DNA from 3 places in the Paenibacillus sp. FSL R7-0128 genome. Region 2 is predicted to be linked to each of the others. Evidence: riboswitches for the same ligand, from Rfam matches in the RefSeq annotation. Region 2 holds a riboswitch; each other region holds the start of a gene.
The links. Region 2 has a riboswitch for cyclic di-GMP ahead of NST26_RS01800 (choice-of-anchor A family protein). Riboswitches for the same ligand answer to the same signal wherever they lie in the genome.
Positions count from the first base shown of each region.

Region 1: it holds a riboswitch for cyclic di-GMP, as region 2 does, so the genes downstream of both, NST26_RS20925 (thiamine pyrophosphate-binding protein) here and NST26_RS01800 (choice-of-anchor A family protein) in region 2, are expected to answer to the same signal.
Region 3: it holds a riboswitch for cyclic di-GMP, as region 2 does, so the genes downstream of both, NST26_RS02610 (transglutaminase-like domain-containing protein) here and NST26_RS01800 (choice-of-anchor A family protein) in region 2, are expected to answer to the same signal.

Region 1 covers NZ_JBBOCD010000001.1:4,945,511-4,956,235, reverse strand. Annotated here, with positions in the region: gene resB (cytochrome c biogenesis protein ResB) at 1-242, shown strand, start outside; gene ccsA (cytochrome c biogenesis protein CcsA) at 239-1,501, shown strand; gene NST26_RS20955 (response regulator transcription factor) at 1,580-2,296, shown strand; gene NST26_RS20950 (HAMP domain-containing sensor histidine kinase) at 2,297-3,736, shown strand; gene glpK (glycerol kinase GlpK) at 3,857-5,362, shown strand; gene NST26_RS20940 (3-oxoacyl-[acyl-carrier-protein] synthase III C-terminal domain-containing protein) at 5,455-6,447, opposite strand; gene NST26_RS20935 (hypothetical protein) at 6,587-6,937, opposite strand; gene NST26_RS20930 (carboxymuconolactone decarboxylase family protein) at 7,089-7,469, opposite strand; gene NST26_RS20925 (thiamine pyrophosphate-binding protein) at 7,520-9,133, opposite strand; cyclic di-GMP riboswitch class I at 9,280-9,376, opposite strand; gene NST26_RS20920 (methyl-accepting chemotaxis protein) at 9,878-10,725, opposite strand, start outside.
Region 2 covers NZ_JBBOCD010000001.1:425,549-436,273, reverse strand. Annotated here, with positions in the region: gene NST26_RS01820 (NusG domain II-containing protein) at 1-222, opposite strand, end outside; gene NST26_RS01815 (HD-GYP domain-containing protein) at 427-1,962, opposite strand; gene NST26_RS01810 (alpha/beta hydrolase) at 2,458-3,423, opposite strand; gene NST26_RS01805 (IS256 family transposase) at 3,739-4,932, shown strand; gene NST26_RS01800 (choice-of-anchor A family protein) at 5,325-8,486, opposite strand; cyclic di-GMP riboswitch class I at 8,568-8,660, opposite strand; gene NST26_RS01795 (hypothetical protein) at 9,410-9,775, shown strand; gene NST26_RS01790 (ASCH domain-containing protein) at 10,138-10,560, opposite strand; gene NST26_RS01785 (YukJ family protein) at 10,658-10,725, shown strand, end outside.
Region 3 covers NZ_JBBOCD010000001.1:618,263-628,987, forward strand. Annotated here, with positions in the region: gene NST26_RS02590 (glycosyltransferase family 39 protein) at 1-2,519, shown strand, start outside; gene NST26_RS02595 (glycosyltransferase family 2 protein) at 2,616-3,593, shown strand; gene NST26_RS02600 (GtrA family protein) at 3,583-3,987, shown strand; gene NST26_RS02605 (class D sortase) at 4,055-4,708, shown strand; cyclic di-GMP riboswitch class I at 4,834-4,915, shown strand; cyclic di-GMP riboswitch class I at 4,989-5,069, shown strand; gene NST26_RS02610 (transglutaminase-like domain-containing protein) at 5,083-5,892, shown strand; rRNA gene NST26_RS02615 (16S ribosomal RNA) at 6,258-7,818, shown strand; rRNA gene NST26_RS02620 (23S ribosomal RNA) at 8,103-10,725, shown strand, end outside.

The DNA.
Region 1 (10,725 bases), 4.5 Mb from region 2:
GTGTGGACCGGGCCATGCCGTTCGTCTGGATTGGTGCGGGTATTGTCATGCTGGGGCTGATTCTCGGCTTCTACTGGCAGCACAGACGCATCTGGCTGATCGTTGAGGATGGACAGCTGGTGCTTGGAGGCCACACGAACAAGAACTGGTTCGGCTTCCGCCGTGAGCTCGTTTCTATTCTGGAGCAGATAGACATGACAGTCGATGACAAATCATTGGACAACGGAGGAGGCATGGCATGAACTTGCTCGATTTCAGCAGTGACGTCTTTATAGCCGCATTTTTCTTATACAGCGGTGCCTTCATGTTGTTCACCATTGCTATTATGGGCCGCAAATGGTCGGGCAGGAAGCCGGAGGAGCATACTGCACGGTGGGGCCGGATTGCTTTTATCACCTCCTCACTCGGGCTGCTCTGCCATCTGGCGTACTTCATTACCCGCTGGATGGGGGCCGGTCATATTCCGGTAAGTAACATGTATGAGTTCATGACTTTCCTATCGATGATGGTGATGGTGGCTTTTACGGTGATCTTCGCCATTTACCGCAAGATGATTCTTGGGGTATTCGCGGTTCCAATCTCCATTGTTGTGATGGCCTATGCAGCAGTATTTCCGCAGGAAGTGCAGCCGCTCATTCCTTCGCTCAAATCGATCTATCTGAATATTCATGTCACGCTTGCTGCCCTCGGGGAATCCTTCTTCGCGGTTGGCTTTGCCGCCGGGCTGATGTATCTGCTGCGGACAGTGAAATTTGACAGCAAGGAACGCAGTGACCGCAAGCAGCAGCGGCTGGTCGAATTTACTCTGTTCTCGATCATTGTTATAATTGGGTTTCTTGGATCTGTATTTGCCTTCCGCGGCGCGGGCTATGAATCTGTTTTTGTCCGTTCGAACGTTACGATTGACAGCCCCGGGCAGGAAGATAGTACAATAGAGAAAGTGAGTTATAAAATGCCGCCGATTGTGGCACCGTACCATAGCGAAATTGAGAGCTTCCAGCCGTTTCTTGGGCTTCAGAAGCCTTTGTTTCAAGCACCATCCTGGATGAATGGCGTCAATGCAGGGCGCAAGTTCAACACTGTGATCTGGTCACTGCTGTCCGGACTGCTCCTGTACGGGCTTCTTCGGCTGGCCGTGCGTAAGCCGCTAGGGAAGGCTCTTCATCCGGTACTTGATGGAATTGACGAGAATGACCTGGATGAGATTACCTACAGGGCGATCGCCATCGGGTTTCCGATTTTCACACTGGGGGCTTTGATTTTTGCAATGATATGGGCCGAGGTGGCTTGGGGCAGATTTTGGGGGTGGGACCCCAAGGAAGTCTGGGCTCTCGTCACCTGGCTGTTCTACAGTGCGTATCTCCATTTGCGGCTGGCCCGCGGCTGGCAGGGACGCAAATCCGCTTGGCTCGCTGTACTCGGCTTTCTAATCGTAATGTTTACCCTGGTCGGCGTTAACCTGGTTATCGCCGGACTTCATTCATATGCGGGAACGGACTGATAAGCTCAGGCTTCTTTCGGGCATGCGTATGATCCAGGGTGACGTTCTACTGTAATTGATGAAGGGGTTGTTGTGTAAATGGCTGAGCACTTGAATAGAATTCTGGTGGTGGATGACGAAGAACGTATCCGCCGCCTGCTCAAAATGTATCTTGAAAAAGAAGGCTACGAGATTGATGAGGCGGAGGACGGGGAAATCGCCCTGCGCAAAGCAACCGCCAATGACTACGGTCTGATTCTGCTGGATGTGATGCTGCCGGGTATTGACGGGATTGAAGTGCTGACCCGGCTAAGAGGGGTGAAGTCCACACCGGTCCTGATGCTTACCGCTAAGGGTGAGGAGATTAACCGGGTGCAGGGCTTTGAGATGGGGGCAGACGATTATGTCGTCAAGCCGTTCAGTCCGCGCGAGGTGATCTACCGGGTCAAGGCGATCATGCGCCGTTCTTCCGCAACGGCATTTTTGTCCAAAGAGAGTAATTCAAGCAACAATATCGTGTTCCCGTTCCTGATTATTGAGCATGATGCACACCGCGTAAGCGCAGGGGGCCAAGAGGTAAGTCTGACGCCCAAGGAATACGAGCTGCTGCATTATCTGGCCATCTCACCGGACAAGGTGTTCTCACGTGAGGAGCTGCTGAAGGATGTATGGAATTATGAGTTCTTCGGAGATCTGCGCACCGTGGATACCCATGTCAAGCGTCTGCGTGAAAAACTGAATAAGGTATCCCCGGAATCGGCAGCGATGATTACAACGGTATGGGGAGTAGGCTATAAGCTAGAGGTGCCTAAATAAGTGAACTTCTGGAGAAGCCTTGTCGGTAAGCTGTGGATCACGATCATCTTTCTGGTTGCTGTCGTGCTCATTACACTCGGGCTGTTCCTGCTGCCTTACATCGACAGTAATTTCACCAATTCCGGTGCAATCAAGCGCTTGTTCATGTATACATGCATGATAGGGTTCTCTCTGACCACCTTCTTTGCACTGTTCCTGTTCACGAAGATCACCCAGCCGATGCAGCAGGTTATTGAGGCAGCGAATGACATCCGCCGCGGCGAGTATGGAACAAGACTGACCCTGGTCACAAGCGATGAGATCGGCCAGCTCGCCACATCGTTTAACCACATGGCGGAAGAGCTGGAAGAGAATATACGCAGTCTGAATAATGAAAAAGGGCATTTATCCAGTGTTCTGCGCAGCATGAGCGATGCGGTAATCACTTTCGATATCGAAGGCCGGATCATCCTCACCAATCCGCATGGCCAGACCCTCCTCGAAACCTGGAGTGATCTTGCCTGGGAGGAAGAAGAGGATAACGGCTTACTTCCGAAGGCCGCCGCTTCCAGTGAGGTGCCGCCGCCGCTTCGCCCGCTGTTCTTCAGCACCCTTGAGGGCGGGGGCGATCAACGCTCCAATGTCCATGTCCGGCAGGGGGTATGGTCGGTGCACATGGCACCGCTCTATTCCGAAGATCATCTGCGCGGAGCTGTTGCCGTTCTGCGGGATGTGACCGAAGAGGTACGTCTGGAGAAGATGCGGCGTGATTTCGTGGCCAATGTATCCCATGAGATCCGCACCCCGCTATCCATGATGCAGGGCTACAGTGAAGCACTACTAGACGGAATGGCTTCCTCTCCGGAGGAGAGCAGTGAGCTGGTTCAGGTCATTCATGATGAATCCTTGCGTATGGGCCGTCTGGTGAAGGATCTGCTGGACCTGGCACGCATGGAAGCAGGACATACGGATATGCTGAAGGCCAGGGTGGATGTGGGAGAATTGCTGGAGCGGGTATACCGCAAGTTCTCCGTCAGAGCCAAGGAGCGGGATATCATGCTGGAGCTTAAGAAGCCTGAACAGGAACTGCTGCTGGGGGCAGCCGATGAAGACAAGCTGGAGCAGGTGCTGACCAATCTGCTGGATAATGCCTTCCGGCACACTCCGGCGGACCGGAGAATCTCTATTCTGGCAGGCACAGTAGTACTGGAGGGCAGGAGTCTGGTGGAGATCGCGATCAGAGACCAGGGGGCCGGCATTAACCCCGAGGATCTGCCGTTTATCTTCGAACGCTTCTACAAAGCGGATAAAGCCCGCCTGCGCGGGGAGACGGGCGGTACCGGGCTTGGTCTTGCTATTGTGAAGAATATCGTCGAATCGCATCACGGCAGCATTTATGCCTCCAGCAAGCTGGGAGAAGGCACCACATTTACCCTGCGGCTTCCTGTCGAAAAACAGTAAACCAAGACCATGCATGACAGCGCCTCTGAGAGCAGAGGTGCTTTTTGTTGAAATCACCACATTAATATTGTTCATCGTGAAACATATATTCAAGCTAAGGCTTGCAGGAGGCTGGGCATTATGATCTTATCCTTGGACCAAGGTACTACCAGCTCACGGGCAATTCTCTTTGATACAGAGGCGGAAGTGATTTCGCAGGGGCAATATGAGATCAAGCAATCCTTTCCCCGCCCAGGCTGGGTGGAGCATGACCCGGAGCAGATCTGGGAGAGCCAGCTTGCCGCAGCCAGAGATGCCATTGCAGCAAGCTCTGTACCGGCTAATCACATCACGGCAATCGGGATTACCAACCAGCGGGAGACTGCACTTATCTGGGATAAAATTACAGGCGAACCGATCTATCCGGCAATTGTCTGGCAGGACCGGCGGACAGCAGACCAATGTGAGGAGCTGAAATCGCAGGGGATGGCCGGAGTCATTGCGGACAAGACGGGGCTTGTCATCGACGCGTATTTCTCGGCGACCAAGCTGGCATGGATTCTGGATCATGTACCGGGAGCAAGAGAGCGTACGGGCAAGGGAGAGCTCCTGGCGGGAACGATAGACACCTGGCTGATCTGGAAGCTGACCGGGGGTGCGGTACACGCTACAGACGTTACTAATGCTTCAAGAACGATGATGTATAACCTGCATGAGCGCCAGTGGGATGAAGAGCTGATAGACACGCTGCGTATTCCGCCGTCCATTCTGCCGGAGGTGAGGATGTCGGGCGGAGATTTCGGTGTCTGTGACCAGCAGTGGTTCGGTCTGGAGATTCCTATCCGGTCGGTGCTGGGGGATCAGCAGGCAGCGCTGTTTGGTCATACCTGCCTGGAGGCAGGCAGTGCTAAGAACACCTATGGGACAGGCTGCTTCATTCTCATGAATACAGGCACTGAAGCTGTGGCATCCAGTCATGGCCTATTGACTACGGTAGCCTGGGGCATGGGGGATGAGCTCTATTATGCACTGGAAGGCAGTGTCTTCGTGGCTGGAGCGGCTGTGCAGTGGCTGCAGGAGGGGCTGGGGCTAATTGTCGCGCCCGCCGACTCGGAAGAGAAGGCCAGCGAGGTGGACGAGAGTGAGGGGGTTGTGGTAGTGCCAGCCTTTACCGGCCTGGGTGCGCCTTACTGGGATATGTATGCGCGGGGCGCCATATTCGGCTTGACGCGTGGCACCACCTCCGCACATCTGGTACGGGCGACGCTGGAATCACTGGCCTTCCAGTCCCGCGATGTCATCGACGCAATGCAGAAGGATGCCGGCATGCCGCTCACCGGCCTGAGGGTAGACGGCGGTGCGGTGCGCAACAATCTGCTGATGCAGTTCCAGGCCGATATTCTGGGCAGCGAAGTGACACGTACAACCTACGCGGAGACTACAGCACTTGGCGCTGCGCTGCTAGCCGGACTTACCTCCGGGGTATGGACCCGTGAGCAGCTAGAGAGCTTCAATACGGCCGAGAAGGTCTTCTCGCCGCAGATGGAGCCGGAGGAGCGGGAACGCAGATACGGTGCCTGGCAGGATGCTGTGTCGCGCACGATGGGCTGGGAGAAGCATGAGGGCAAGCACGAAGGCAGACTTTAGAGCGGAGTAGAGGCATTAAGAACAGAAACGGCCCGCAGGCAGAAACTCTGCTGCGGGCCGTTTTTTACTCTGGAACAGAATGAACAGTAAGATTAGTACTCCATTACAAATGCGACATTCTGCCATCCGGCGCCCACGGTCCAGAACAGGACCTTGTCTCCGCGTTCAAGCTGCCCGGTAGTGACGGCTCTGTGAAGGGCAATGAACGGGCTGCTGGTCGAGGTATAGCCGAACTCATCGCCTATGTAGACTGCGGCCTCAGGGTTAATACCGGTTTTGCCGGAGACGGCCTGGATGTTCGGAAGAGACAGCTGTGAGAAGCAGGCAGCCTTGACCGATTCAGGGGCAATCCCGTTGTTGCTCAGCAGAGTGTTGATTGATTCGGAAGCGGCATCCACACAGATGGAATCATCGAATGGAATGAACTTCACATTGAACTCTCCTGCGGCAACACCGGTGCGTCCGAGCTTAGCCAGGCCTTCTGCCGGGAACAGAGAGTTGCCGTACACACAGGTGTCTGTCTGGTAGATAGAGTCAATGAAGCCGACCGAATGCTCATCGCGCTCCAGAATAACAGCGGCAGCGGCATCACCGAAGTTCGCGTAATATACCGGATCATTCTTGTCCGCATGCGGTGCCACGTAATCGGAGCCGATGACCAGGGCGCGGCGGATTCTCGGGTTCGCCATCATCTGGCGGCTGACCTGCTCAACCGAGGCGGTCATTCCGGCACAGTTGGCATTGCTGTCAATACAGATGGTATGCGAAGCTCCGTTAATCAGGCGGTGAATCATCAATGAGTTCGTAGGAAATATATATTCAGGGGTTTGGCTTGCATAAGCGATCAGGTCAATGTCAGGGCCGGTAAGACCGGTCTTCTCCAGAACATTACTTGCGGCTTCAAAAGCCATTGTCAGGGAATTCTCATCCGGGCTGTCGATGCTGTAGCGGTTTTCACGGCCCAGAGTAGCCAGCAGTCCACGGATATCAATACCTTTGTCATCAAAATGCTGAATGAAAAAGTCATTGCCGATTCTTTTGTCTGGATGGTAGATATCAATGTCCTTAATGCGAATCCCCGCCATAGTACAGACCTCCTAAAGTTTTGTTAGCTATACTTCTCACGAATCTGCTTCTTACAAAACTCTCTTCCAGCATTAGCAGCCGGTTTAATGAATGAACCTGTGCGTTTCAAGCGGCTGATTTAGGTTTAAATTGTATTTATTAAGCTTGTACGGTTGAAGTGATCTCCAGATTCTCAAGTCCTGCTTTGCGGCCCAGGCGTGCCAGCTGCATTTTGAGGATCGGGTTATTTTCCAGGGTAAGACTCACTTTCTGGAAGCCATCAGCCTTGAACATGATGAAGCAGCCTTCAAGCAGCGGTACAACATCAGGAGCGGTTACATTCAGCTTGCGGCAGTCGATCTCTAGTGCATATTCAGCAGGGCTGATCGGGTTAATAGTCTGCTGGTAAGCCTGTATAGATTTGAGCCCGTCCTCGTTAGAGAAGGTTCCCTCCAGCTCAATATTGATTACTTTCTTCGCAGTATCTGTCTTCAAAATAAATTGTCCCATGTTGATCTCTCCCTAAGTGTAATTTCCAATACCTCCAAAACGTTATTCCTGCGACTATATTCGACAAAACCGCAATTCGATTTGGGATATTTTGCCTTCATTATAACCAGATCATACTGAAACGTGCAATCAAAAGTCGAAATTTGTAGATTTATGAAGATTTTTCTTTGATTTCCTCCAGAGTATCCAGCAGCACATTAAAGGCCGAAATCACCCGGGGGGCACCGACGCAAGGGGTCAGATGCAGCAGCACGCCCTTGATCTGCTCGACGGTCATGCCAACGCGGAGCGCCATTACATAATGAACCCCCAGCTGTTCATATTGTCCCATCGTAATCAGCGACGAGATCACCGCGATCTCCTTCCAGTCAGAGCCAATCGTGGTCCGCTGAAAAATATCGCCATAGGCATTGCCCATGATATATTCGGCTAATTCCGGAAAATGCTCTTTGATCGGAGCCAGGGCCTTGGCCCCATAATCTCCTGAGAGATCAGTGAAATGATCGAGTCCGCTGTTCATGTTCTTGTTCACGATATGTCCTCCTGATAGTAGGTTAGAAAAGGTGTGCGGATACGGCTTCCTTACGTAAGATCCAGCGTGCGGTGGGCCGTAGGAGGCATTTCATCACGGTCAGTCAGCAGCTCAATTACAGCTGCCTTGTTAAGTGCCACAGTTTCTTGGATTGCGGCAGCGAACTCCTCCTGCGTCTCGCAGCGGAAGCCGGCTGCACCCAGCGATTCGGCGAATTTCACGGCATCCATCGGAACCTCGAAGATCGTACCGTCAATCCGGCCAGTCGTTTTCTCCATACCCTTAAGCGCCATATCCAGCTGCTTATTGTTCACCACAATGAAAATCACCGGAATGTCCTTGCAAACGGCTGTGTTTATTTCAGTTCCGAGCATCATAAAACAGCCGTCACCGGTAATGCAGAAGACAGTCTCTCCGGGAGAAGCCGTCTTGGCGCCGATCGCCATGCCAATTGAATTGCCCATGCAAGCAAAGTAGGCATCGAATATGAAGCTGCCGGGCCTGCGGACATTGAACCATTTCACAGCATTGAACCCGTGGCTGCCGTCATCTACAAACACGCTGCTGTTGTAAGGAATCAAGTCGCTCATCGTGCTCATTACCGAAGCCAGAGAGAGCCCCGCCAGCACGGGCAACTCGTCATTGTAAGCATTGGAGATTGTGATTTCATGCTTGGTGACCGTAGAGGGGTCCAGCTTCTGAAGATACAGTGCCAGGTTGTCCCTTAAGTCCCCGCCGACAGCGATGGTGGATGAGGACAGTATTTTGCCGACAAAGGTTGGATCTACATCGAACTGGATCAGCTGCGGCGGATGATTCTCCGGCTTCAGGTTGCAGATGGTCATGTCGCTCAGGCGGGAGCCCAGAACAATGAACAGGTCGCTGTTGTTCAGCAATTCATCGCCGTGCGAGGAGCCGCCAACGCCGACAGGACCGTGGTAGAGCGGGTGATCATGAGCTATTGCACCTTTGCCGCCTGGAGAGGTGACTACAGGAATGTTGAAGGTTTCGGCCAGCTGAACCAGTTCCTGATGGGCACCTGAGCGGTTGACGCCTTTACCGGCAATGATCAGCGGCCTAGCGGATTGATTAATCGCCGAGATGACCCGGTCATAGTTCTGATAACTGACTAGTCCCTCGCGTTCCGGCAGAACAATCCGGCATTCCGCGAGCCGCTCTGTCTGCACATCAAACGGAATGCAGAGATGGACCGGACCTTTTTGGTCACCGAGGGCGATGGATAGGGCATGGTTGAAAATCGTGCTGAAGTGATCGCCGCGTTCAACGAGCTTGCTGAAGAGGGTGGCCGGCCGGAACATATCCGCCAAATCAGCCAGGTAGGAAGTGGAATCCTGACATTGGGGAATGCCCAGCTCCTTGATGGACTGATGTCCGGTGATGAAGAGGACGGGAAGATTATTGGCCTTGGCATGCGCTGCTGCGGTGAGTAGATTCGTTCCGCCCGGACCGGAGGTGCCGAAGGCTACCCCGAGACTGCCGGTCTTCAGAGCATAACCGCCGGCGGCGAAGCCGGAGCTGGATTCGTGCCGGCCGGGGATGAACTCTATACCGTAGTCAACCATTTTCAAAGCGATGGGGCAAATAGACTTACCTATGATTCCAAAAGAATGAGTGACTCCCAGATTGTGTAATGCTTCCGCCATATAATCTGCAACTGTCTTCAGAACATCCACCCCGCAAGTTGTTATTTGTATACGTCAGCAATAGAAAACCTGTACTCACCATTGGAGCACAGGTCTGTTGCACGAATCACCATAATCAAACGCGAAACCTAAGGCGTTCACAGTTTTTCAGCAACCTGGCTGTCATGATCCCACTTCAGAAATGAGACTGTAGATCCATGGCTTTGCGTCATTCCCTTTCGGTGAATTTTGCCGGTATGCGGTTATAAATGAATTTGTGGAGAATTTTCCTTTACAATATATTCCTTGCTCCGCTTTTGTCAATAACCCCTGTGAGAAGAAACTCGGAATTTGACGAATATTCAGGAGTGGAAATGGCTAAATATTTGGATTTTCAAACTTTTGAAAATGGTTGTCCCTGGAAGACTAAAGTCTTAAAATGCAAATGGCCGTTTAGGTTGATTAATGTGGGAAGTGAGCACAAAGCCTCATTACATTCCTGATTTACTGCAAAACATTAAGAATTCACTAGATATACAGCATTACAAATTTCGGTGATAGGACTTAAGTAATAGTGATGTAAGATGTTAGCTTATAGACAAGCTATGACAATAGAACGACTATAGTAAAGAAGTGCAAAGCACGGTTTTTACCGTTATGCACAATTTCAACAATTTGTGAATATTACATAACAATCTTTGTTTTGCCCAAAAAAAGAGACACCTCCCGCAGAAAATTCCGCAGGCGTGTCTCTTTGTGCTGAGGTTAAAATTTGAAAATATGAATCGTTTTTTGCAGGTTGAAGACCGCGGAGGTCATCTTCTCTGTCTCCTCAGCTACGGATTGAAGAGCATGAATCTGTTCGTTCATCGCTGCGGATACCTCTTCCGTCCCTGCGGCGGTCTCCTGGGTGATGGCTGAGATATTCTCGATCGCCCCGGAGATCTTGAGCGCGCTCTCCAGCATAAGGTCACTCTCTGCAGAGAAGGAGGCAATCTGCTCGGTTATGTATTGGACACTATGCACAATTTGAGCAAAAATGTTGGCTGTCTCCGTAATCATCTCATTCTGCACCTGGACTACCTCTTCATTGATGGCGATGTTATCGATAGCCTGCTTGATATCCGCTTCGATGCTGCGTACCAGACCGAACACCTCTTTGGTTGAAGCGGTGGATTCCTCGGCCAGCTTGCGGACCTCCTGGGCAACAACGGCGAACCCGCGGCCATGCTCGCCTGCACGGGCGGCTTCAATAGAAGCATTGAGCGACAGCAGATTGGTCTGTTCAGCAATTTCGGTAATTGTCTTGGTAATCATCGTAATGCCACGTGCGTTATGCGATAGGGCTTCGATAGTATCCGCCACCTTCTGGGTAGCCTGGATGTTCTTGCGCATGCCTTCGGCTTGGGTATCCACCGATTGCCGTCCCTGTTCTACCAATTCCAGCGTATGTACAGACCTTTTATTCATTTCCTTGGTGGAATTCGTATAATTGGAGACTTTGATTTCGATATCCTTGATCGATTCGGTCATATCAGCGATATCCACCGAGATTTCGTTAGCACCGAGGGCCAGTTCATTGGAGGAGGAGGCCACCTGCGCCATGACAAACT
Region 2 (10,725 bases):
CACCTTCAGAATGTTATAGCCCCGTTCGGTGCGGACCTCAATAGTCTGCTCTTCTTTGGTAAGGGTTATCGTTTTGAATAACTTACCATCTACCGTGATGTTGGCCTTGAGTTCTTTGCCCGGCCCACCTTTATCAGCATCGTTTGACAGCCATCTTGGCATGAGAAAAGCGAGCGCAGCAATCAGAACGATAGAAATCAGCAGCACATCTGCGCGTTTCATAGAAATCTCCCTTATTTTTTAATTAAAATCCAGACTTAATAATTATAACGGTCTGCCCTCAATCCTTCAATGAATGTAGTCGTTAATTGTCGCAATTCCATGTCAGTTCACAAAATAGGCACGCAAAGCTGAAGCGGATCCTCCATAAACTGGATAGTATCCGCTTCGGCAAGGAATATAAGGATAATGCAATCATTTATAGAATTACCCGGCTTGGACGGGCTGAGCACCCTTACGGGCTTCCGGATTCCGGCCGAAGTACCCCAGGAACAGTCCGGCGAATTCAGGGTCCCACTGACTCCCCCTGCCCTGCTCCAGAATATTCAGCGCCCGCTCATGGTCCATCCCTTTCCGGTAAGGCCGGTCGGACGTCATAGCATCATAAGCATCCGCCACAGCGATAATCCGGCCGTGCAACGGAATATTCATACCGGCAAGACCATCCGGGTAGCCCCGGCCGTCATAACGCTCATGATGCGAGCGGACGCCGCCCAGATAGGGTGCCATTTTGTCCGCCGGTTCAATCTGCCGCAGAATATTCTCTCCCAGCACAGTATGACTCTGAATCTGGAGGAATTCCTCATCCGTTAAGGCTTCTTCCTTGAACAGGATGCTGTCTCTCACCCCGATCTTACCAATATCATGCAGCAGCGCTGACTTGCGCAGATCATCCAGCTCCTGCCCCCTCAGTCCGGCCAGCTGTCCGATAATCACCGAATACTCCGCTACACGGAGCGAGTGTCCTGCCGTATAGGAATCGCGGGCGTCCAGCGCCACGGCAAGGGTGGAGAAGTAGCTGTCCAGCAGTTGGCGGCTCTGCTGCTCCCGCGCCTGCAGCCCCCGGACCATCATGTTAAAGCCCGCCACCAGCTTCGAGAACTCATCGGAGTACTCATCCTGCACCTGGACCAGATTCCCGTCCTTCACCTGGTTCATCGCCTGATACAGCTCATGGATCGGATGCTGCACGCTGTTCGTGAGCAGCCAGGCTGCAATGGAGGAGAACAGCGTGCCGATCAGCAGCACCATCCCCGCCCAGGCCCAGTAGCTCTGAAGTCCGACGACAACTATCGAATCCCCTTCACCGTTCATACGGATATGCGTGGCCATAATAAACAGGAACAGCGGGAAGGTGCCGATCAGCATACAGCTTACCAGGAATTTGGGGCGTATCGGCACGAACACATGGCCCTCCAGGGAAAAATCCACACCATACTGCTCCAGTGCACGGTTCCTGAATTCCTTGATCAGCGGAATAATGGAGGTGCAGGTCAGGAAGAATTCAATAAGGGAATGCATACAAGCCACAAGTACTGCGCAGCACATCGCCAGAATCAGATAGATATAAGGGAACGTAACCCAGCCCGTATGAATCATCCAGAACGTTAACAGCAGGGCCGGCACCGATAATCCGAGCAGATGTGGCCCCATAATCCGCTGTATGGCCCGTTTGGGCAGCTGGTGCGTGTGCAGATAAGCTTCCTCCAGCATAGACAATGCGGCATTCTCCTGAACCAGCGCAGCCCGTACGGGCCTGATCTGTCTGAGAAAGACAGTAATCTCAATAGAGGCCATTATTAAGAAAGAACAAGCAAGCACCAGCAAGAGGCGGTAATATTCAACCCGGCTGATCTCCAGGGAAGATAACATAAGCAGACTCCCGACCGCGAGTACCGCTACCGCTGAGCCGAAGATATAGTTCCGGATCTGATTTCTCAAAAAGCTTCTGTATAGTCTCATCTGTCCCCTCATCCCCGTCCGGCCTCAGCCCAATATACAGTTGCATTTATGTAAAGACCATGCTATATTAAAATAATATTTGTTTTCGAGTATGTTTATCCCCATCAAGAAGATGTCAGGCCGATGAATCACTTCTCTATATTATCGGCGGTTTGGACACAATATCTTACGTTTTCTTGCAGTACTTATCCCTTTTATGAGACTAAATTCGAACATAGCATTCCGATTCACACTGGCGCGGCCACGGAGCCGCAAGGACAAAAGAGAGGTAGGGCTTTTGTCGTATTGGAAGGATTATTCTCGCCACACGGCTGCTGGAAATAACAAGGAATAACGACACCCGTCTTGCTCACAGACGGCGGGGGATTAATATACCGAATAAGACATGGATAGCTGCTTCTCTGTTCTTCAGGGAAAGGCTCCATGTGTGGAACATAATTAGCGCCCGATAACCGCTGTCAGCGGATATCGGGCGCGTCTACGTTCCAGGGACTTTTATCTGACAGACTCAGCGGCAGCCGGGCTGTGTACATAGCGTTCCACGAATTCGCCTACTGTGCGGATATATGTGCTTTTATCCGTATCATAGGCAAGACCATGCCCCGCTCCATGCACCACCAGTTGCTCCTTCGGACTCCGGCAGGCCTCATACAGCTCATTCATCATTGCATAGGGCACGAACTTATCCGCATCCCCGTGGATGAACAGAATCGGCACCTTGGCCTTGCGAACCTGCTTCAGCGCAGACGCCTCCCCGAAGGAATAACCGGCCTTCATCCGGGTCACCAGACTGGCCACCGGCACAAACGGGAAGCTCGGCAGATGGTACATCCGCTTCAGCTGATAGGACAGCTGTGCCTTGACCGAGGTGTAGCCGCAATCGGCGACAATCGCCTTGACCTGCGGAGGAAGCTCCTCGCCGGACGTCATCAGCACCGTGGCTCCGCCCATAGATACGCCATGCAGCACGATTTGCGCGTCCGGGCCGTTCTCCTGCAGGACGAATCCGATCCATTTCAGATAATCCCGGCGCTCCGGCCAGCCAAAGCCGATATAATCTCCTTCACTTTTCCCGTGTCCCCTGGCATCAGGCAGCAGCACATTATACCCCAGGTTCTCATAATAGTTTTTGGCGGTCGCTCCCATATCCTTGGCCTTCCCGGAATAACCGTGGGCAACAATGACCGTCCGTCCCGCAGCACGCTCCGACGCCAGATAATAGCCTTGCAGCTTGAGCCCATCCTCAGAGACCAGCTCCACCTCACGGAAGGTCTGCCGGGACACCCACTCCGCTCCTTCTCCCCACGAGGCTCCGGCCACCGGCGGCGGATCGATCTTTAGGTCTGGGGTCTTGGCCAGGAATTCCTTAGGGGCCCGTTTAATGGCTACTCCATAAAAATAGAATCCGGCATACCCCACCCCTCCGGCCACCACGATCAGCACCACAAGCAGGTATATCATCCACATCAACGTTCCTCCTTCAGTAAGCAACCATATTAATTTGAGCCTAGTATAGCATGGGAGTACGGCCAACTAAAAATACGGCTGGGGCGCAAACTTCAACTCCATTGTACTTTGCAAGACTCTTGAAAGAAGCAGATGGACTCCAATGGGCACACTCGTCTTCCTGCAGCAGATTGGATGCTGTTTTCCACATACATTTGGTCCGCTGAGATGGCGTAAAGTAAGTTGTGTACCAAGATTTGGAGCCTAGTCAGGCACCAAAAAAGTAGGGTATCCTCGGGATTGCGAAACCACCAAGGAGGAACCCTACCAATGAATATTTTACCCGAAAGTTCTCTGAATAATCTATTTGAAAAACTTGTTAAAGATTTTGTGAAAGACAACATGGAACGCCTGTTGCGCGCCGAAATCCAGGGGTTTATGGACAGTGAAGAAGCCGGTGCCAGCAATAGTCGCAACGGCTACTATACGCGAGATTTACACACGAAATACGGCCATATCGAGGATCTTCAGGTGCCCCGGGACCGCCAAAGCCTTTTCCAGACGCAGTTGTTTGAGCCGTACCAGCGGCGGGACGGATGGTTAGAAGAGGCCGTTATCCAAATGTATAAATCGGGCATGGGTACGCGGGATGTGGCCCGGTTCATTGAAAGTATGTTTGGCAGCCACTACTCCCCAACGACGGTCAGCAATATTACGGCTACAGTGCTGGACGATATCCACCAGTGGCAAAAGCGGCCACTGAGCAAACGGTACTCCGTCATCTACTTAGATGGGCTGTACGTGAAGCTGAAACGGGGCACGGTTCGTGGTGAAGTGGTCTACTTTGCGATGGGAATTGACGAGGAGGGACAGCGTCAAATTCTCGGGTTCTACGTGGGTGGCCAAGAGAGTTCAAATGGCTGGCGGGAGGTACTCAAAGACCTGTACGACCGCGGAGCGCAGGAAGTCCTGCTGGGTGTGTTTGACGGGCTACCGGGACTGGATGCGGCGTTTAAAGAGACCTATCCTCAGGCGGATGTACAGCATTGCGTAGTGCACAAAGTGCGGGCCACGTTTCATAAAATTCGGGTGGAGCACAAAACCGATGTCATGGAGGCGTTGAAAACCGTATATACGGCACCGGATGAAGTGGTAGCCCGGGCTAACTTTGATACGGTCAAAGCGAAGTGGAACAAGCTGTATCCGAAGGAAATGAGGTCCTGGGAGGAACAGTTATCCACACTCCTGACGTTCTACAACTATCCGCTGTCGATCCGTAAAGCGATCTACACGTCGAACCCCATCGAGCGGATGAACAAGGAAATCCGCAAGCGTCTGAAACCGATGAACAGTCTGACAAACATGGATGCCGCAGAGAAAATCGTGTACCTGGAGATGCTGGAATACAATGAACGTCATGCAGGGCGGGTCGCCCAAGGCTTTGGAGTGGATGCCGTTAAAAAGAAGCTAAAAGAGCTATTCGAAACACGCTACCCCTCTTTGCCCACACCGGAAGAGGCATAGCAGAGAAATCCAGTTTCTGGGGGTCGAGGTTCCCCCTCCCCCCAGAAACACTACATCCCAACCCGTAACCCGGGGGAGGCACTTCTACTCTTTTACACAAACTTCTTGACGCTACCTCCGCTGACCCTCTCACCGGCACATTGTATATTGTTTTTCGCATACATTTGGTCCGCTGACTCTCTCACCGGCACATTGTATATTGTTTTTCGCATACATTTGGTCCGCTGACTCTCTCACCGGCACATTGTATGTTGTTTTTCGCATACATTCTGTATCCGGGTACTTACTTCCAACAAAAAAAGAGCTGCTTCCAGGAGAACATCTTCTCCGAAAGCAGCCCTTGTCAAATTACAGGATCATCGTTTGTTTATATAAATCTCAGTTCCGGTCACTCATTTACGTTTGCTGTTTCTGGTGGTTCTTCTAAGAATCAAGCCCAGACCAGCGAGTGCCAAACCGGCAATATAATAAGGCGCAGGACTGGATTCGCCCGTCTTCGGCAAGGTTCCATCCACAGGCACACCGCCTAGAGGAACCTCATCATCAATAAGGACTACATCGGGTGCCGGTTCTGCTGAAGGCGTTGGCTCCGGTGTTGCTACTATTTGCGCAACCGCAACAGCCGGTGTCGGTGTCGGCACTGTTGTAGCTATTGGAATTGCTACAGGTCCAAGCGGCAGCGGATCATCATTCACAACCACATCATTGCTCACGATAAATCCGATAATCGGAGTCGGCGTAGGCACTGGAGGGAAACTGAACGGCGGCGATGTTGGCGCTGGTGTTGTTACTGGTGTTGGTTCTGGTGTCGGCGTTGGTGTCGGTTCTACCGTCGGTGTCGGTGTTGGCGTTGGCGTCGGTGTTGCTGTTGGCGTTGGTGTCGGCTCTACCGTCGGCGTTGGTGTCGGCTCTACCGTCGGCGTTGGTGTCGGTTCTACCGTCGGTGTCGGTGTTGGCTCTACCGTCGGTGTTGGTGTTGGCTCTGCCGTCGGTGTTGGTGTTGGCTCTGCCGTTGGCGTTGGTGTCGGTTCTACCGTCGGTGTCGGTGTTGGCTCTACCGTCGGTGTTGGTGTTGGCTCTGCCGTTGGTGTTGGTGTTGGCTCTGCCGTTGGCGTTGGTGTCGGTTCTACCGTCGGTGTCGGTGTTGGCTCTACCGTCGGTGTTGGTGTCGGCTCTACCGTCGGTGTCGGTGTTGGCTCTACCGTCGGTGTTGGTGTTGGCTCTGCCGTTGGCGTTGGTGTTGGCTCTGCCGTTGGCGTTGGTGTCGGTTCTGCCGTTGGCGTTGGTGTCGGCTCTGCTGTCGGCGTTGGTGTTGGTTCTACCGTTGGTGTTGGTGTCGGTTCTGCCGTTGGCGTTGGTGTCGGTTCCGCTGTCGGCGTTGGTGTTGGCTCTGCCGTTGGTGTTGGTGTCGGCTCTGCCGTTGGCGTTGGTGTCGGTGTTGGTTCTACCGTCGGTGTTGGTGTTGGCTCTGCCGTTGGTGTTGGTGTCGGTTCTGCCGTTGGCGTTGGTGTCGGTACCGCCGTTGGCGTTGGTGTCGGCTCTGCCGTTGGTGTTGGTGTCGGCTCTGCCGTTGGTGTTGGTGTCGGCTCTGCCGTTGGCGTTGGTGTCGGTCCCGCTGTTGGCGTCGGTGTCGGTACTGCCGTTGGCGTTGGTGTCGGTTCTGCCGTTGGCGTTGGTGTTGGTTCTACCGTCGGTGTTGGTGTCGGTACTGCCGTTGGCGTTGGTGTCGGTACTGCTGTTGGTGTTGGTGTCGGTACTGCCGTTGGTGTTGGTGTCGGTACTGCCGTTGGCGTTGGTGTCGGTTCTGCCGTTGGCGTTGGTGTCGGTACTGCTGTTGGCGTTGGTGTCGGTACCGCTGTTGGCGTTGGTGTCGGAACTGCCGTTGGTGTTGGCGTCGGCACCGCTGTTGGTGTCGGTGTTGGCTTCACCGTTGGCGTTGGTGTCGGCTTCACGGTCGGCGTTGGTGTTGGCTTCACGGTCGGCGTCGGTGTTGGCTTCACCGTTGGCGTTGGTGTCGGCTTCACAGTCGGCGTTGGTGTCGGCTTCACAGTCGGCGTTGGTGTTGGCTTCACAGTCGGCGTTGGTGTCGGCTTCACGGTCGGCGTTGGTGTCGGCTTCACAGTCGGCGTTGGTGTCGGCTTCACGGTCGGTGTTGGTGTTGGCTTCACGGTCGGCGTTGGTGTTGGCTTCACGGTCGGCGTTGGTGTCGGCTTCACGGTCGGCGTTGGTGTTGGCTTCACGGTCGGCGTTGGTGTTGGCTTCACGGTCGGCGTTGGTGTCGGCTTCACGGTCGGCGTTGGTGTCGGCTTCACGGTCGGCGTTGGTGTCGGCTTCACGGTCGGCGTTGGTGTCGGCTTCACCGTTGGCGTTGGTGTCGGCTTCACGGTCGGCGTTGGTGTCGGTTTTACAGTCGGTGTTGGCTTTGGAGTTGGAGTGCACACAGGTGTAGGTGACGGTTTTATGGTCGGTGTTGGCTTCACTGTAGGTGTAGGCGTTACCGTCGGTGTTGGCTTCACTGTAGGTGTAGGCGTTACCGTCGGTGTTGGCTTCACTGTAGGTGTTGGCGTTACCGTTGGTGTTGGTTTCACAGTCGGTGTTGGCGTTACCGTTGGTGTTGGTTTCACTGTCGGCGTTGGTGTCGGTGATGGACTAGGTGTCGGCGTTGCGGTCGGCGTCGGACTCGGCGGCGGCCCCTCTCCCTCGTACAATCCCAGGTGCATCTCTACCCCGCCGCTAAAAGATTTTGCAATCAGGGTTCCGTACAGCTCTGCTCCGGCATAATGAACATCCGCTCTAGGTGCGAGGATCGTCCCGAAGAATGAGGTATAAGCGATATTCACCTCAGAAGCTTCGTAAAAGTTGAACAATACCTGACTGGCTCTGCCGTTATTCATTGAAAAGCTCGGCACATTGACTGTAGACCCGCTTATATTAATAATCAGCGTAGCGTTCTGTGCAATGTTGAATTCGATATAGTTGGTCTTCGCCAGTGTCGAGGCATCCAAATGAACTACATTGAAACGATCCGGTGCACTTATCTTGAGCTGTCCATAATGATTATCGCCAATCTCATTCGTGTCGGCCAAGGCCCCATACTCTGTGGATCGGGAGATCAGAGCTTGCTGCTCGGCTGCAAAATCAATCGGGCTGGCATTTTTCTTCCCGCCTTTGATGTTGACACCAGGCTCATTGGCTGTAAAGCTATCCCCAAATACCACATTTCCATAGATCTCTCCACTGCCTAAATGTACAAAATTCTTACCGGCCACAAGTACATCCGTCGGCGAAGCATCCCTGTATGCCCTGGCTACTCCGTATCCTCCGGAGAGGGTAATGTTCCCCGCCGCTGCCAGGCGGCCTTCAATCTGGTCATTGGCTTGTTTAAAATCCCCGAGGATAAAAGCATTAAAATTCCCTGCAACCCCCAAAACCGGTGTTGGCGTATACGGCACCCCTGAAGCTGCTCTAACATCCGTCCCCCACGTAAAGGCACTGGATAGGGTCAATAGGCCTGCCATAAGGATGGCAGCTGTTTTACGTACTCTTTTCTTCAATAGTCCACACCTCCTAGTTACTATTCTATGAATCTGTCACGCGACTATAACAACAAAAAGACCGCCACGAAGGGTTAGCTTCACGGCGGCCGGACGACCCTAGCCTCAACTTTAGAGACAGTAGATTCCTGACTTTGCGTCCCGTTCTTTCGATACGGTTTGCGTTTGTACATGATTTCGGTATGCAATTAAGATTTGCTTATGTAAGATCATTGTTGAGTCTATGACATTTGTTACTTTTGTACTAATTTCAGTTTATCCGCTCCCCCACCCTGTTGTCAATCCATTCCCAGTATATTTTTTGAAATTATTTTTGCGAAGATTCCTCATTTAACCCTTTTATCATAAGGCTTCAGGGGCGAATCTTTTTTTATATGCTGACGAAAAAAGTCGAGAAATCAGAGGATTGGCTGTAGCCGTTTATCTCTCTTACCTATAATAATATCAATTTATATTATTTAAATTTGATGCATTTGTCCTATTTTATCGCCTTCAGACCCCTCCTACTCATTGTCTGCTCCTGTTCAATGCAATTTTACCTATTTACAGGCACCTCAGCTCGAAAAAAAAGTGCCGCCCATAGGGACGACACCTGCTAATAGACTTCATATATTTTGAATAAAATGTCGCCTAGGCAGACCCGAACAGCTGAACCCAGCCAATCATCGATACCCAGAGCGGAACACTTAGAATGATCCCGAATACCAAACCACGGCGGAGGCTTCCTTCACGACTCATTGCCATTCTCCTTTGAGCTGATTTATTTTTCAATCTTTAATATTTCAATTTTAATATAAAATAATTCATCTTATTTTTTTGTGAAATATATCACATTATTTGAGTTAATTTATAAAACCCATTGATTATTTTTTGAAGGATGAGTTACAATGCGAATATACGTTCTCTTCGAGGGGTTGAGAAGGATGCAAAGAGCAGAGAGCCAGGACAACCTGCTGGTCAAATCTTATATTTTGCTGCCGCTTATTCTATCCGCCTTCGAGCGCGATGCTTCTGCTATAGCCTCTGAGCTGCGCACGCCTGCACCTTATCTGGAGGTAATCCAGTCGGCCGCTCATGCCGCTTCTGCCGATCTGCGGGAGGTCCGTGCCGGAATGCGCGCACGTGGTCTGAAGGTCTATGAGCAGCAGCGGCTGGAGACGGGTGTTGAAGCCAAATTTGTCTGCAGGGGCTATCACGAACGGATGCTGCTGCTGGATGATGTGATTGCCGCCCAGGCCACTCTGCATATGCGCAGATATCTGGGTATGGAGAAGATGGAGCAGCGCTAACAAAGAAGCCTGCCGCAAGCGGCAGACTTCTGCATTAAATGATCGCCCGGATGCGGCTACATTAACAACGTCCAATACCCCAATGTGCCGCATATCACCACCACAGCTACCGGGTACAGGATTCTCCGGCTTACCTGATCCCTGAACGCAAGAAACAAACAAAGCATACAAAGCCATGCAATTAGAAGGCTTCCCATCTATTATGCATACGCTCCTTCCCGGCATTTCTGCCCCTCTCCAGCGGTAGACCGCCTCAGAGCACAACTCTCCTTATATATAGGAAGATTTCCCGCCGAATATCCCAATTATACCAGCTGACAGCCAATCTGGAGCAATTTTTCTTCACATTGCCGTCAAGAAATTCACAATTCCTCTTCCAGCACAGGATATTCCCAGAAACCCAGACGTCCCTTAGCAGGTATGGGATGTACCAGCGGAACAACCTTCTCTAGCATCCAGGCATACCTTCCTTCGGCATAATTGCCGAATACATATTCATTTCCGCCCGGCCAGCCTTGCTGCGCAAGCTCCGGCGTCACCTCACAGCAATCCGCAATGCGGCTGACTGCAATGATCTTGCCGGTTGGCAGGTTGTCCGCAGTGTAACCGTAACGTGCCAGCAACGACTGATACGGCTCCGTCCGGCAGATCGCCTTATTCACCTGCATCCCGGCATGAATGGCTAACTCTCCCCGGTGGGCGGTCCGCCAGGTCCGGGTTTCGATTTGTTTTTCTCCCAGCGCAATTAACGTGGCCCACGGCTGGCGAATGGTTAGGCATTTCATAATGCAGCTTGCCTCCTCTGTTGAACACCTTTTTATTCAGAATGACTATGGCCTTCTATGGGAAACATTAATAGCTAAGAAGGGGGACTGACGAACTATGGGTAACGGATTAGATCAAGGGTACGGGGTATTAAAATGCAAATTATCTAATGAGAATACCATATA
Region 3 (10,725 bases), 190 kb from region 2:
TCTACCATCACCGGGCCTGGAAGCAGCTTGCGCTGGGCGCCCTGTACGGACTGGGGATTTTCCTTGTCCTCGCAGCCCCGTTCTTCTGGAACAACGGCGGTTTTGCAGGCTTGATTAACCTCTACAAAAGCACACTGTCCTCCTATCCGTATTCCACAGTGAATGCATTCAATCTGTATGCCTTGACTGACCCGATGTGGTCGGCGCTGGATGTGACCTGGCTCGGCATACCGTATCGTATATGGGGCTTTATTTTCATCCTGGTGGCAGTAGCACTTGCTGCTTATTATTCCTTCAATACCAAGGACCGCAAGGATCTCTCCAAGTCCTACTTCATCGCTATGGTGCTGATCACGATTGTCTTCGTATTCGGTACCAAAATGCATGAGCGTTACTTGTATCCGGTACTGATTCTGTCCTTATTCGCCTTCATGGAGAGCCGGGACCGGCGGTTCCTGACCCTGTTCCTCGGGTTCTCCCTGACCCAGTACATCAATGTTGGTTATACACTGGCGTATCTGAATACCGGCGGAAATCCGCCGGCTGACGGCATTGTTCTGGTTACAGCTATTACCACTATCATACTTGCGATATATCTGCTCTATATTGGATACGATGTATATATCCGCCGAACTGCGAAGCTTTTGCCTGAGCCGGTTACCCCCAAGGAGGCGTACGCAGCAGATCTGCTGCTTGCAGAAGGCATCAAGCCGCTTGCCCCTGCTGAGCGCCGTTCTCCGCTGAAGCTGAAGCGCAGAGACTGGATCTGGATGCTCGGTATCACCGTACTATACGGGGCGCTTGCCCTCTATCATCTGGGAGATAACAAGGCACCTGAGACTCTGTGGGAGCCAGCAGCCAGCGGCGAGAGCTTCTATGTGGATCTGGGGCAGGCCCATCAACTGGAGCGGGTTAATGTGTTCGGCGGTGTCGGAACAGGGAAGTTTCAGCTGGAATTCAGCCAGACCCCTGATAATTGGAGCAGCCCGCTTGAGGTAAGCGAGGATGTGGGCAATGTCTTCATCTGGAAAAGCCAGCCGCTTAACGTATCTGCAAGATATGTCAAGCTCTCGGTTACGTCTCCAGGCTTCACTCTCAATGAGATGGCCTTCTATGAGCAGGGGGCACCGGAGGTTCCTCTGACGATAGCAAGCGTGACACCCGATTCGGGAGCAGAAGCTAAAAGAGGAACGCCGGCCAATCTGTTTGACGAGCAGTCCGTCATACCGGGGAACTCTAATTTCATGAACAGTACGTATTTTGATGAGATCTATCATGCCCGTACGGCTTATGAGCATTATCATAATATTGTTCCTTATGAGAACACGCATCCGCCGCTTGGCAAGCTGCTGATCGGGGTAGGGATGGAGCTGTTCGGCGTCAATCCGTTCGGGTGGCGGATCATTGGCACCTTGTTCGGGATTGCGATGCTGCCGCTGATCTATATCATGGCGATTCGGTTGTTCCGTAAGACTACCTATGCTGCACTGGCAGCGGGATTATTCGCTCTGGACTTCATGCATTTCACCCAGACGCGGATATCGACCATCGATGTGTACGGTGTATTCTTCATTATGCTGATGTTCTATTTCATGCAGCGGTATTTCACGATGAATTTCTACCGGGTGCCGCTGCGGACCACACTGGCTCCGCTGTTCTGGTCCGGCCTGTTCTTCGGCATCGGGGTTGCTTCGAAGTGGATCGTGATCTACGGAGGCGCAGGACTTGCTATTATGCTTGCGCTGGTACTCATTGAACGCTATAGAGAATACAAGGCTGCCGGACGCCTGCTGGCTGAAGGCAAGCTGAGCGGTCAGGAGCTCAAAGCCGCCTGCCGGACTGCAGATCAGTCCTTCTGGAAGAACACGATCATCACGCTGGCCAGCTGCATCGGATTCTTCGTCATCATTCCGGGAATCATATACAGCCTGTCCTTCATTCCTTCACTATCTGCGTCGGCAGAGGGCTTCACCGTTAAGGGGTTGATTGATGCCCAGAAGAATATGTACAACTATCACAGTCAGCTTGTAGCTACACATCCGTTCGCCTCCTCCTGGTGGGAGTGGCCGTTCATGAAGCGTCCGGTATGGTTCTTCAGCGGCGGCGAAGGCTTGCCTGCAGGCAAGGCGAGCAGCATAGTAACGATGGGCAATCCGCTGATCTGGTGGACAGGAATCTTCACGATGCTGGCTGCTGTATGGTTCACCCTGAAGCGCCGGGACAAGAGCCTGTATATGATTTGGATCGGCTTCTTCTCACAATATGTTCCATGGATGCTTGTGCCGCGTGAGACCTTCCTGTACCATTACTTTGCGATGGTGCCGTTTATGATTCTATCCATTGTGTACATCCTGAAGCTGCTTGACGGCAGGTTCCAGGGTGCCAAATATCTGCGGTACGCCTATGTTGCGGCCGCCGCCATCCTATTTGTAATGTTCTATCCGGTATTGTCCGGCATGCAGGTGAACAGCAGTTATATCATTCATGTACTTCGCTGGTTCCCTTCCTGGGTATTCTAGGAGGGGAGCTGTAAGAGCCGCATAGTTGCTCAAAGCTGATGTTGATGAAGCGCATCAAGGAAGCTGTGGCTTACAATAAATTGAGGAGGAACCCTTGTGAAGGCCAGATATAGTGTAATTGTGCCCATGTATAATGAGGAGGAAGTCATTCAGATAACCTACGAACGGCTCAAAAAAGTAATGGATGAGTGCGGGGATTCCTATGAGCTCGTGTTCGTCAATGACGGCAGCCGGGACCGTACGGCTGAGATTATGCGCGAAATCAGTAATAGGGATGAGCATGTCAAGCTGATTGACTTCTCCCGTAACTTCGGCCATCAGGTGGCGATTACGGCGGGTATGGATTATGCTGAAGGCCAGGCTGTTGTGGTGATTGACGCAGATCTCCAGGACCCGCCGGAGGTCATCCTGCAGATGATCGCCAAGTGGAAGGAAGGCTACGAGGTAGTCTATGCCAAGCGGCTGAAGCGCCACGGAGAGACCTTCTTTAAGAAGGTGACAGCCAAAATCTTTTACCGTCTGCTCAGCAGCATGACCAGTGTGGAGATTCCCACAGATACCGGGGACTTCCGGCTCATCGACCGTAAGGTCTGCGATGTGCTGCGCGGTCTGAAGGAGAAGAACCGTTATGTACGGGGGCTGGTAAGCTGGGTCGGCTTCCGGCAGACCATGGTGGAATATGTGCGGGAGGAACGCTTCGCAGGGGAGACGAAATATCCGCTCAAAAAAATGATCCGCTTTGCGCTCGACGGAATCACCTCCTTCTCGCACAAGCCGCTCAAAATCGCCTCTTATGTCGGCTTCTTCCTGTCCTTCTCCAGCTTCATCTACCTGTTCCTGGTCTTATTCCAGAAAGTCTTCACCTCTTGGACTGTGCCGGGCTGGGCATCCATTGTCGGGGTGAACCTGCTGTTTAACGGCATTGTGCTGATGCTGCTGGGCGTGATCGGGGAATACATCGGACGGATCTATGATGAATCTAAGGATAGACCGCTTTATATCGTACGCGAGACCCGAGGCTACCCGGAGGCAGAGGCCGAAGACACGCGGAAGGCAAGCGATTATGCAAGATAAGGCTTGGCGCGCAGGCATGATCCAGTTTCTGAAATTCAATGCGGTGGGCCTGCTTAACACGTTCATTGATTTTGCAGTATTTACCCTGCTGCATTCCCTGGGCATGCTTAACACCCCTGCACAGATTATTTCCTACAGTGCCGGGACGGCCAACAGCTTTTTCTGGAATAAGAAGGTGACCTTCAAGGGAAGGGACAGAGGCGGGGATGGCCGCTTTGACCGGATGCAGCTAGTAAGATTTATTGTGCTGAATCTGCTGGTGCTGGGCATTTCGGTGCTGCTGATTCATCTGCTGACTGATCGGCTGGGAGTCCAGGTGCTGATGGCCAAGGTGCTGGTTACCTTTGTTACAGTAATCATTAATTTCTTTGGAAGCCGGAAGTGGGTATTCTAGAGGTACAGTATGTCTTCCCCGTCCCCTGCGGGGGCAGCACTTATTCTATATTGCGGAGGCGATTGTCATGCGGAAGTTATCCTATTTGATTATACTTGCCGGGGTCCTGATTATGCTCTACCCCAAAGGAAGCGAATGGTACGAGGACCGTCAGCAGCAGAAGCTGCTGGAAGAGGCTGAACAGGCCTATAGTGAAATCGTTCCTTCGGCTACGGCTCCTGCCAGCCAGGATCTGAGCAAGCCTTATGCGGAAGTCACCCAGCTGCTGGCGGAAGAGTCTGGTGCGGAAGAGCCGGTGCCCACTACAGCGCCCGAGATTGAAGTGGGAGGCAAGATCACCGCTATTATTGAAATCGATAAAATCGATCTGAAGCTGCCTGTACTGGAGGGCGCCACCAAGACCAATATGAAGCATGCGGCGGCGCATATGAAGGAGACAGCTCCGATTGGCGCGGTAGGCAATGCAGCGATTGCGGCACATCGGTCAAGAACGGCAGGGCGGCTGTTCAACAGACTGGATGAGGTCGGTAAAGGGGATGCCATTACTGTTATTACAAGCGGACAGGAATACAAATATGTTGTATATGATGTATCTATTGTAGAGCCTACCGATATTTCAGTTCTGAAGGGTAAGGATGATGATAAGATTCTGACCCTCATTACCTGTGATCCGCTTGTCAACCCTACCCACAGACTCATTATTCATGCAAAGTTGACCTGATTGTCATAGGACAATGCTGAGAAAGGTCAAAAAACATAAAATTTTAGTCTATTTTTGCGGGAATCTAGTGATTTGGGTCTTGCTAATAGATTGAGATATGGTAAGCTATAACTATGAAAGCTAATACACGATAACGGCAAACCTATCGAAAGGTAGGGACGCAAAGCTACAGGGCCTTCCCGTCATGGATGGCAGCCAGTTACCGAATGAAGAGGCTTTTTTTGTTTGTTTTCATTCTGAATCTGTCATTATGTGGCAGTAGATTGGACAGATAAAGCTTATACGATAACGGCAAACCTATCGAAAGGTAGGGACGCAAAGCTAAAGGGCCTTCCCGTAAGAATGGCAGCCAGCTACCGAAAGGGGTTTTATCCATGAAGAAGTTTTATTTAATGCTGATTACACTTTTTGTGATCGTCACTTCCGTGCAGACAGGCACTGCTCAAGCAGCAAATGCAGATTCAAGCTGGTTAAATGTTGGACAACTTGATCAAGGGGTTATCGGGGTATCGTACGATGTTCCTAAAGACAAGAAGATGAAGCTCATGATTACCAAGGACAATAACAGCTATACTTACAACTTATACACTTCCAAACCGACCGAGACGTTCCCGCTGCAACAAGGTAATGGCTCTTACAAGGTCTCCGTTCTTGAGAATACTACCGGCAACAAATACAAAGTACTATCTTCCGAGACTGTATCTCTTTCAATGAGCAATGTGAATGCCGTATATTTGAGCTCTGTACAGAATGTAAAGTGGAGTTCTTCCGATAAATCCGTTCAAAAGGCAGCACAGCTTACAAAGGGTCTGACCACAGATGCAGACAAAGTTAAGGCTATCTACAATTACATCGTAGCTAACGTGAAATATGACTACTCTCTGGCCAACAGCGTAAGCACAGATTATATTCCGAACAACGACAATACACTGGCTACCAACAAAGGTATCTGCTACGATTACGCTTCCTTGTTCGCTACTATGCTCCGCAGTGAAGGGATTCCAACCAAGTTGGTTATGGGGAATACAAGCTATGTAACTTCATACCATGCCTGGAACGAAGTGTTCCTGAACGGCAAATGGGTGACGATTGATACTACAGTGGATGCAGGTCTGGGTAAGAAAACAGCATCAACAGAACTGATCAAATCAGCAAGCAAATATACTGCAGCGAAATTCTACTAAGAATAGCTGTAACTATAGCATTATCTGAGAATAACCCGCTTAGTCATTAAGCGGGTTATTTTTATTTATATAAAGGTTGCTTTTTAATAGAAGGATAGGTTATTATAAATAAGCGTTGTTGGAGCGGCAAAGGAAATGAGAGATTACTTAAATAAGTGATTTCAAAAATAAAGCTTGCATTGCTCAGATGAACGTGATATATTATAAGAGTTGCTGGTGACGACAACATCGACACTAACAACGAGCTTGATCTTTGAAAACTGAACAACGAGTGAGTATCGGAGATCACTTCGGTGAGATCCAAAAATGAGAATGTAAATTCTCGTCAGATGTTTCAAAATGAGCAATCGCTCTTTCTAAATACCAATTTGGAGAGTTTGATCCTGGCTCAGGACGAACGCTGGCGGCATGCCTAATACATGCAAGTCGAGCGGAGTTTGAGAGGAAGCTTGCTTCCTTTCAGACTTAGCGGCGGACGGGTGAGTAACACGTAGGCAACCTGCCCTCAAGCCTGGGATAACTACCGGAAACGGTAGCTAATACCGGATAATTTCTTTTTTCTCCTGAGAGAAGAATGAAAGGCGGAGCAATCTGCTGCTTGGGGATGGGCCTGCGGCGCATTAGCTAGTTGGTGGGGTAACGGCCCACCAAGGCGACGATGCGTAGCCGACCTGAGAGGGTGAACGGCCACACTGGGACTGAGACACGGCCCAGACTCCTACGGGAGGCAGCAGTAGGGAATCTTCCGCAATGGGCGCAAGCCTGACGGAGCAATGCCGCGTGAGTGATGAAGGTTTTCGGATCGTAAAGCTCTGTTGCCAGGGAAGAACGTCCGGTAGAGTAACTGCTGCCGGAGTGACGGTACCTGAGAAGAAAGCCCCGGCTAACTACGTGCCAGCAGCCGCGGTAATACGTAGGGGGCAAGCGTTGTCCGGAATTATTGGGCGTAAAGCGCGCGCAGGCGGTTATTTAAGTCTGGTGTTTAAACCTTGGGCTCAACCTGAGGTCGCACTGGAAACTGGGTGACTTGAGTACAGAAGAGGAAAGTGGAATTCCACGTGTAGCGGTGAAATGCGTAGATATGTGGAGGAACACCAGTGGCGAAGGCGACTTTCTGGGCTGTAACTGACGCTGAGGCGCGAAAGCGTGGGGAGCAAACAGGATTAGATACCCTGGTAGTCCACGCCGTAAACGATGAGTGCTAGGTGTTAGGGGTTTCGATACCCTTGGTGCCGAAGTTAACACAGTAAGCACTCCGCCTGGGGAGTACGGTCGCAAGACTGAAACTCAAAGGAATTGACGGGGACCCGCACAAGCAGTGGAGTATGTGGTTTAATTCGAAGCAACGCGAAGAACCTTACCAGGTCTTGACATCCAACTAACGAAGCAGAGATGCATCAGGTGCCCTTCGGGGAAAGTTGAGACAGGTGGTGCATGGTTGTCGTCAGCTCGTGTCGTGAGATGTTGGGTTAAGTCCCGCAACGAGCGCAACCCTTGACTTTAGTTGCCAGCAGGTTGAGCTGGGCACTCTAGAGTGACTGCCGGTGACAAACCGGAGGAAGGTGGGGATGACGTCAAATCATCATGCCCCTTATGACCTGGGCTACACACGTACTACAATGGCCGGTACAACGGGAAGCGAAGCCGCGAGGTGGAGCCAATCCCAGCAAAGCCGGTCTCAGTTCGGATTGCAGGCTGCAACTCGCCTGCATGAAGTCGGAATTGCTAGTAATCGCGGATCAGCATGCCGCGGTGAATACGTTCCCGGGTCTTGTACACACCGCCCGTCACACCACGAGAGTTTACAACACCCGAAGTCGGTGGGGTAACCCGCAAGGGAGCCAGCCGCCGAAGGTGGGGTAGATGATTGGGGTGAAGTCGTAACAAGGTAGCCGTATCGGAAGGTGCGGCTGGATCACCTCCTTTCTATGGAGAATGGTCTTCTGCAATGAAGACATTCAAATCTTAAATCTAGCCGGTCGGCTAGTTGCTCACTCGTTGGTCAGTTTTGAGAGTTTAAGCTCTCATCTTTACTGGCTGTAACTTCTATCGACACAGTCGTGTTCGACCAGAACTTACAGCAACTTGATCCTTGAAAACTGGATACCGAAACGAATTTGCGTTTTAGAACATCTTTTAGCTGAAACTTGTGTAAGCAAGTGGAAATAGTTATTAGTTGCTACCGTGATTTTCCTTAGGGAAAACGCATTGGTTAAGCTACTAAGAGCACACGGAGGATGCCTAGGCGCCAGGAGCCGACGAAGGACGTGGCGAACAACGAAACTGCCTCGGGGAGCTGTAAGCAAGCTTTGATCCGGGGGTGTCCGAATGGGGAAACCCAGCTGTGGTAATTCGCAGTTACTCATTTCTGAATACATAGGAAATGCAGAGGCAGACCAGGGGAACTGAAACATCTAAGTACCCTGAGGAAGAGAAAACAATAGTGATTCCGTCAGTAGCGGCGAGCGAACGCGGAACAGCCTAAACCAAGGGGCTTGCCTCTTGGGGTTGTGGGACGTCTCACATGGAGTTACAAAGGAATTCAGTAGGTGAAGAGGTCTGGAAAGGCCCGCGATAGAGGTAAAAGCCCTGTAGCCTAAACTGTGTTCCCTCCGAGACGGATCCCGAGTAGTGCGGGGCACGTGAAACCCCGTATGAATCCAGCAGGACCATCTGCTAAGGCTAAATACTACCTGGCGACCGATAGTGAAACAGTACCGTGAGGGAAAGGTGAAAAGCACCCCGGAAGGGGAGTGAAATAGAACCTGAAACCGTGTGCTTACAAAAAGTCAGAGCCCTCTTTATGGGTGATGGCGTGCCTTTTGTAGAATGAACCGGCGAGTTACGTTTAACATGCAAGGTTAAGGTGAGAAGCCGGAGCCGCAGCGAAAGCGAGTCTGAATAGGGCGATTTAGTATGTGGACGTAGACCCGAAACCGTGTGATCTACCCCTGTCCAGGGTGAAGGTGCGGTAACACGCACTGGAGGCCCGAACCCACGCATGTTGAAAAATGCGGGGATGAGGTGGGGGTAGCGGAGAAATTCCAATCGAACTCGGAGATAGCTGGTTCTCCCCGAAATAGCTTTAGGGCTAGCCTCGGTGAATGGAGTGGTGGAGGTAGAGCACTGATTGGGTGCGGGGCCCGCAAGGGTTACCAAGCTCAGTCAAACTCCGAATGCCATTTACTTCTTGCCGGGAGTCAGACAGTGAGTGCTAAGATCCATTGTCAAAAGGGAAACAGCCCAGACCATCAGCTAAGGTCCCCAAGTGTGTGTTAAGTGGGAAAGGATGTGGAGTTGCACAGACAACCAGGATGTTGGCTTAGAAGCAGCCACCATTGAAAGAGTGCGTAATAGCTCACTGGTCGAGTGACTCTGCGCCGAAAATGTAACGGGGCTAAACACACCACCGAAGCTATGGCTAGGATCGACTTCACTGCGCCTTTGAGGCGTGTTTATCCAGATTGACATTGATGCCGTGAACCATCCGAAGGGATCAATGGCTAAATGCTTTCAGGGGATAAACATGAACTTCGAAGCTGGAGTGAAGTCGATCCTGGGGTAGGGGAGCGTTGTATATACGTTGAAGGTGTACCGTAAGGAGCGCTGGAGAGTATACAAGTGAGAATGCCGGTATGAGTAACGAAAAGATCAGTGAGAATCTGATCCGCCGAAAGCCCAAGGTTTCCTGAGGAAGGCTCGTCCGCTCAGGGTAAGTCGGGACCTAAGGCGAGGCCGACAGGCGTAGTCGAAGGACAACAGTTTGAAATTACTGTACCACCGTAATCCGCTATGAGCGATGGGGTGACGCAGGAGGGTAGTGACGCGGACTGATGGATGTCCGTCTAAGCAGTGAGGCTGGTGTGCAGGCAAATCCGCACATCGTTAAGGCTGGGCTGTGATGGGGAGCGAAAATTATAGTAGCGAAGGTCATGATCTCACACTGCCAAGAAAAGCCTCTAGTCAGGAGAAGGTGCCCGTACCGCAAACCGACACAGGTAGGCGAGAAGAGAATTCTAAGGCGCGCGGAAGAACTCTCGTTAAGGAACTCGGCAAAATGACCCCGTAACTTCGGGAGAAGGGGTGCCTCGGTAGGGTGAATAGCCCGAGGGGGCCGCAGTGAAAAGGCCCAAGCGACTGTTTAGCAAAAACACAGGTCTGTGCGAAGCCGTAAGGCGAAGTATACGGGCTGACGCCTGCCCGGTGCTGGAAGGTTAAGGGGAGCGGTTAGGGGTTAAACCCGAAGCTGTGAACCGAAGCCCCAGTAAACGGCGGCCGTAACTATAACGGTCCTAAGGTAGCGAAATTCCTTGTCAGGTAAATTCTGACCCGCACGAATGGCGTAACGACTTGGGCGCTGTCTCAACGAGAGATCCGGTGAAATTTTAATACCTGTGAAGATGCAGGTTACCCGCGACAAGACGGAAAGACCCCATGGAGCTTTACTGCAGCTTGATATTGAATTTGGGTACGATCTGTACAGGATAGGTGGGAGCCGTGGAGGCAGGAGCGCAAGCTTCTGCGGAGGCGCCGTTGGGATACCACCCTGATCGTATCTAGGTTCTAACCTAGTGCCCTCATCGGGTACGGGGACCGTGTCAGGCGGGCAGTTTGACTGGGGCGGTCGCCTCCTAAAGAGTAACGGAGGCGTTCAAAGGTTCCCTCAGAATGGTTGGAAATCATTCGCAGAGTGCAAAGGCATAAGGGAGCTTGACTGCGAGACCTACAAGTCGAGCAGGGACGAAAGTCGGACTTAGTGATCCGGTGGTACCGCATGGAAGGGCCATCGCTCAACGGATAAAAGCTACCCTGGGGATAACAGGCTTATCTCCC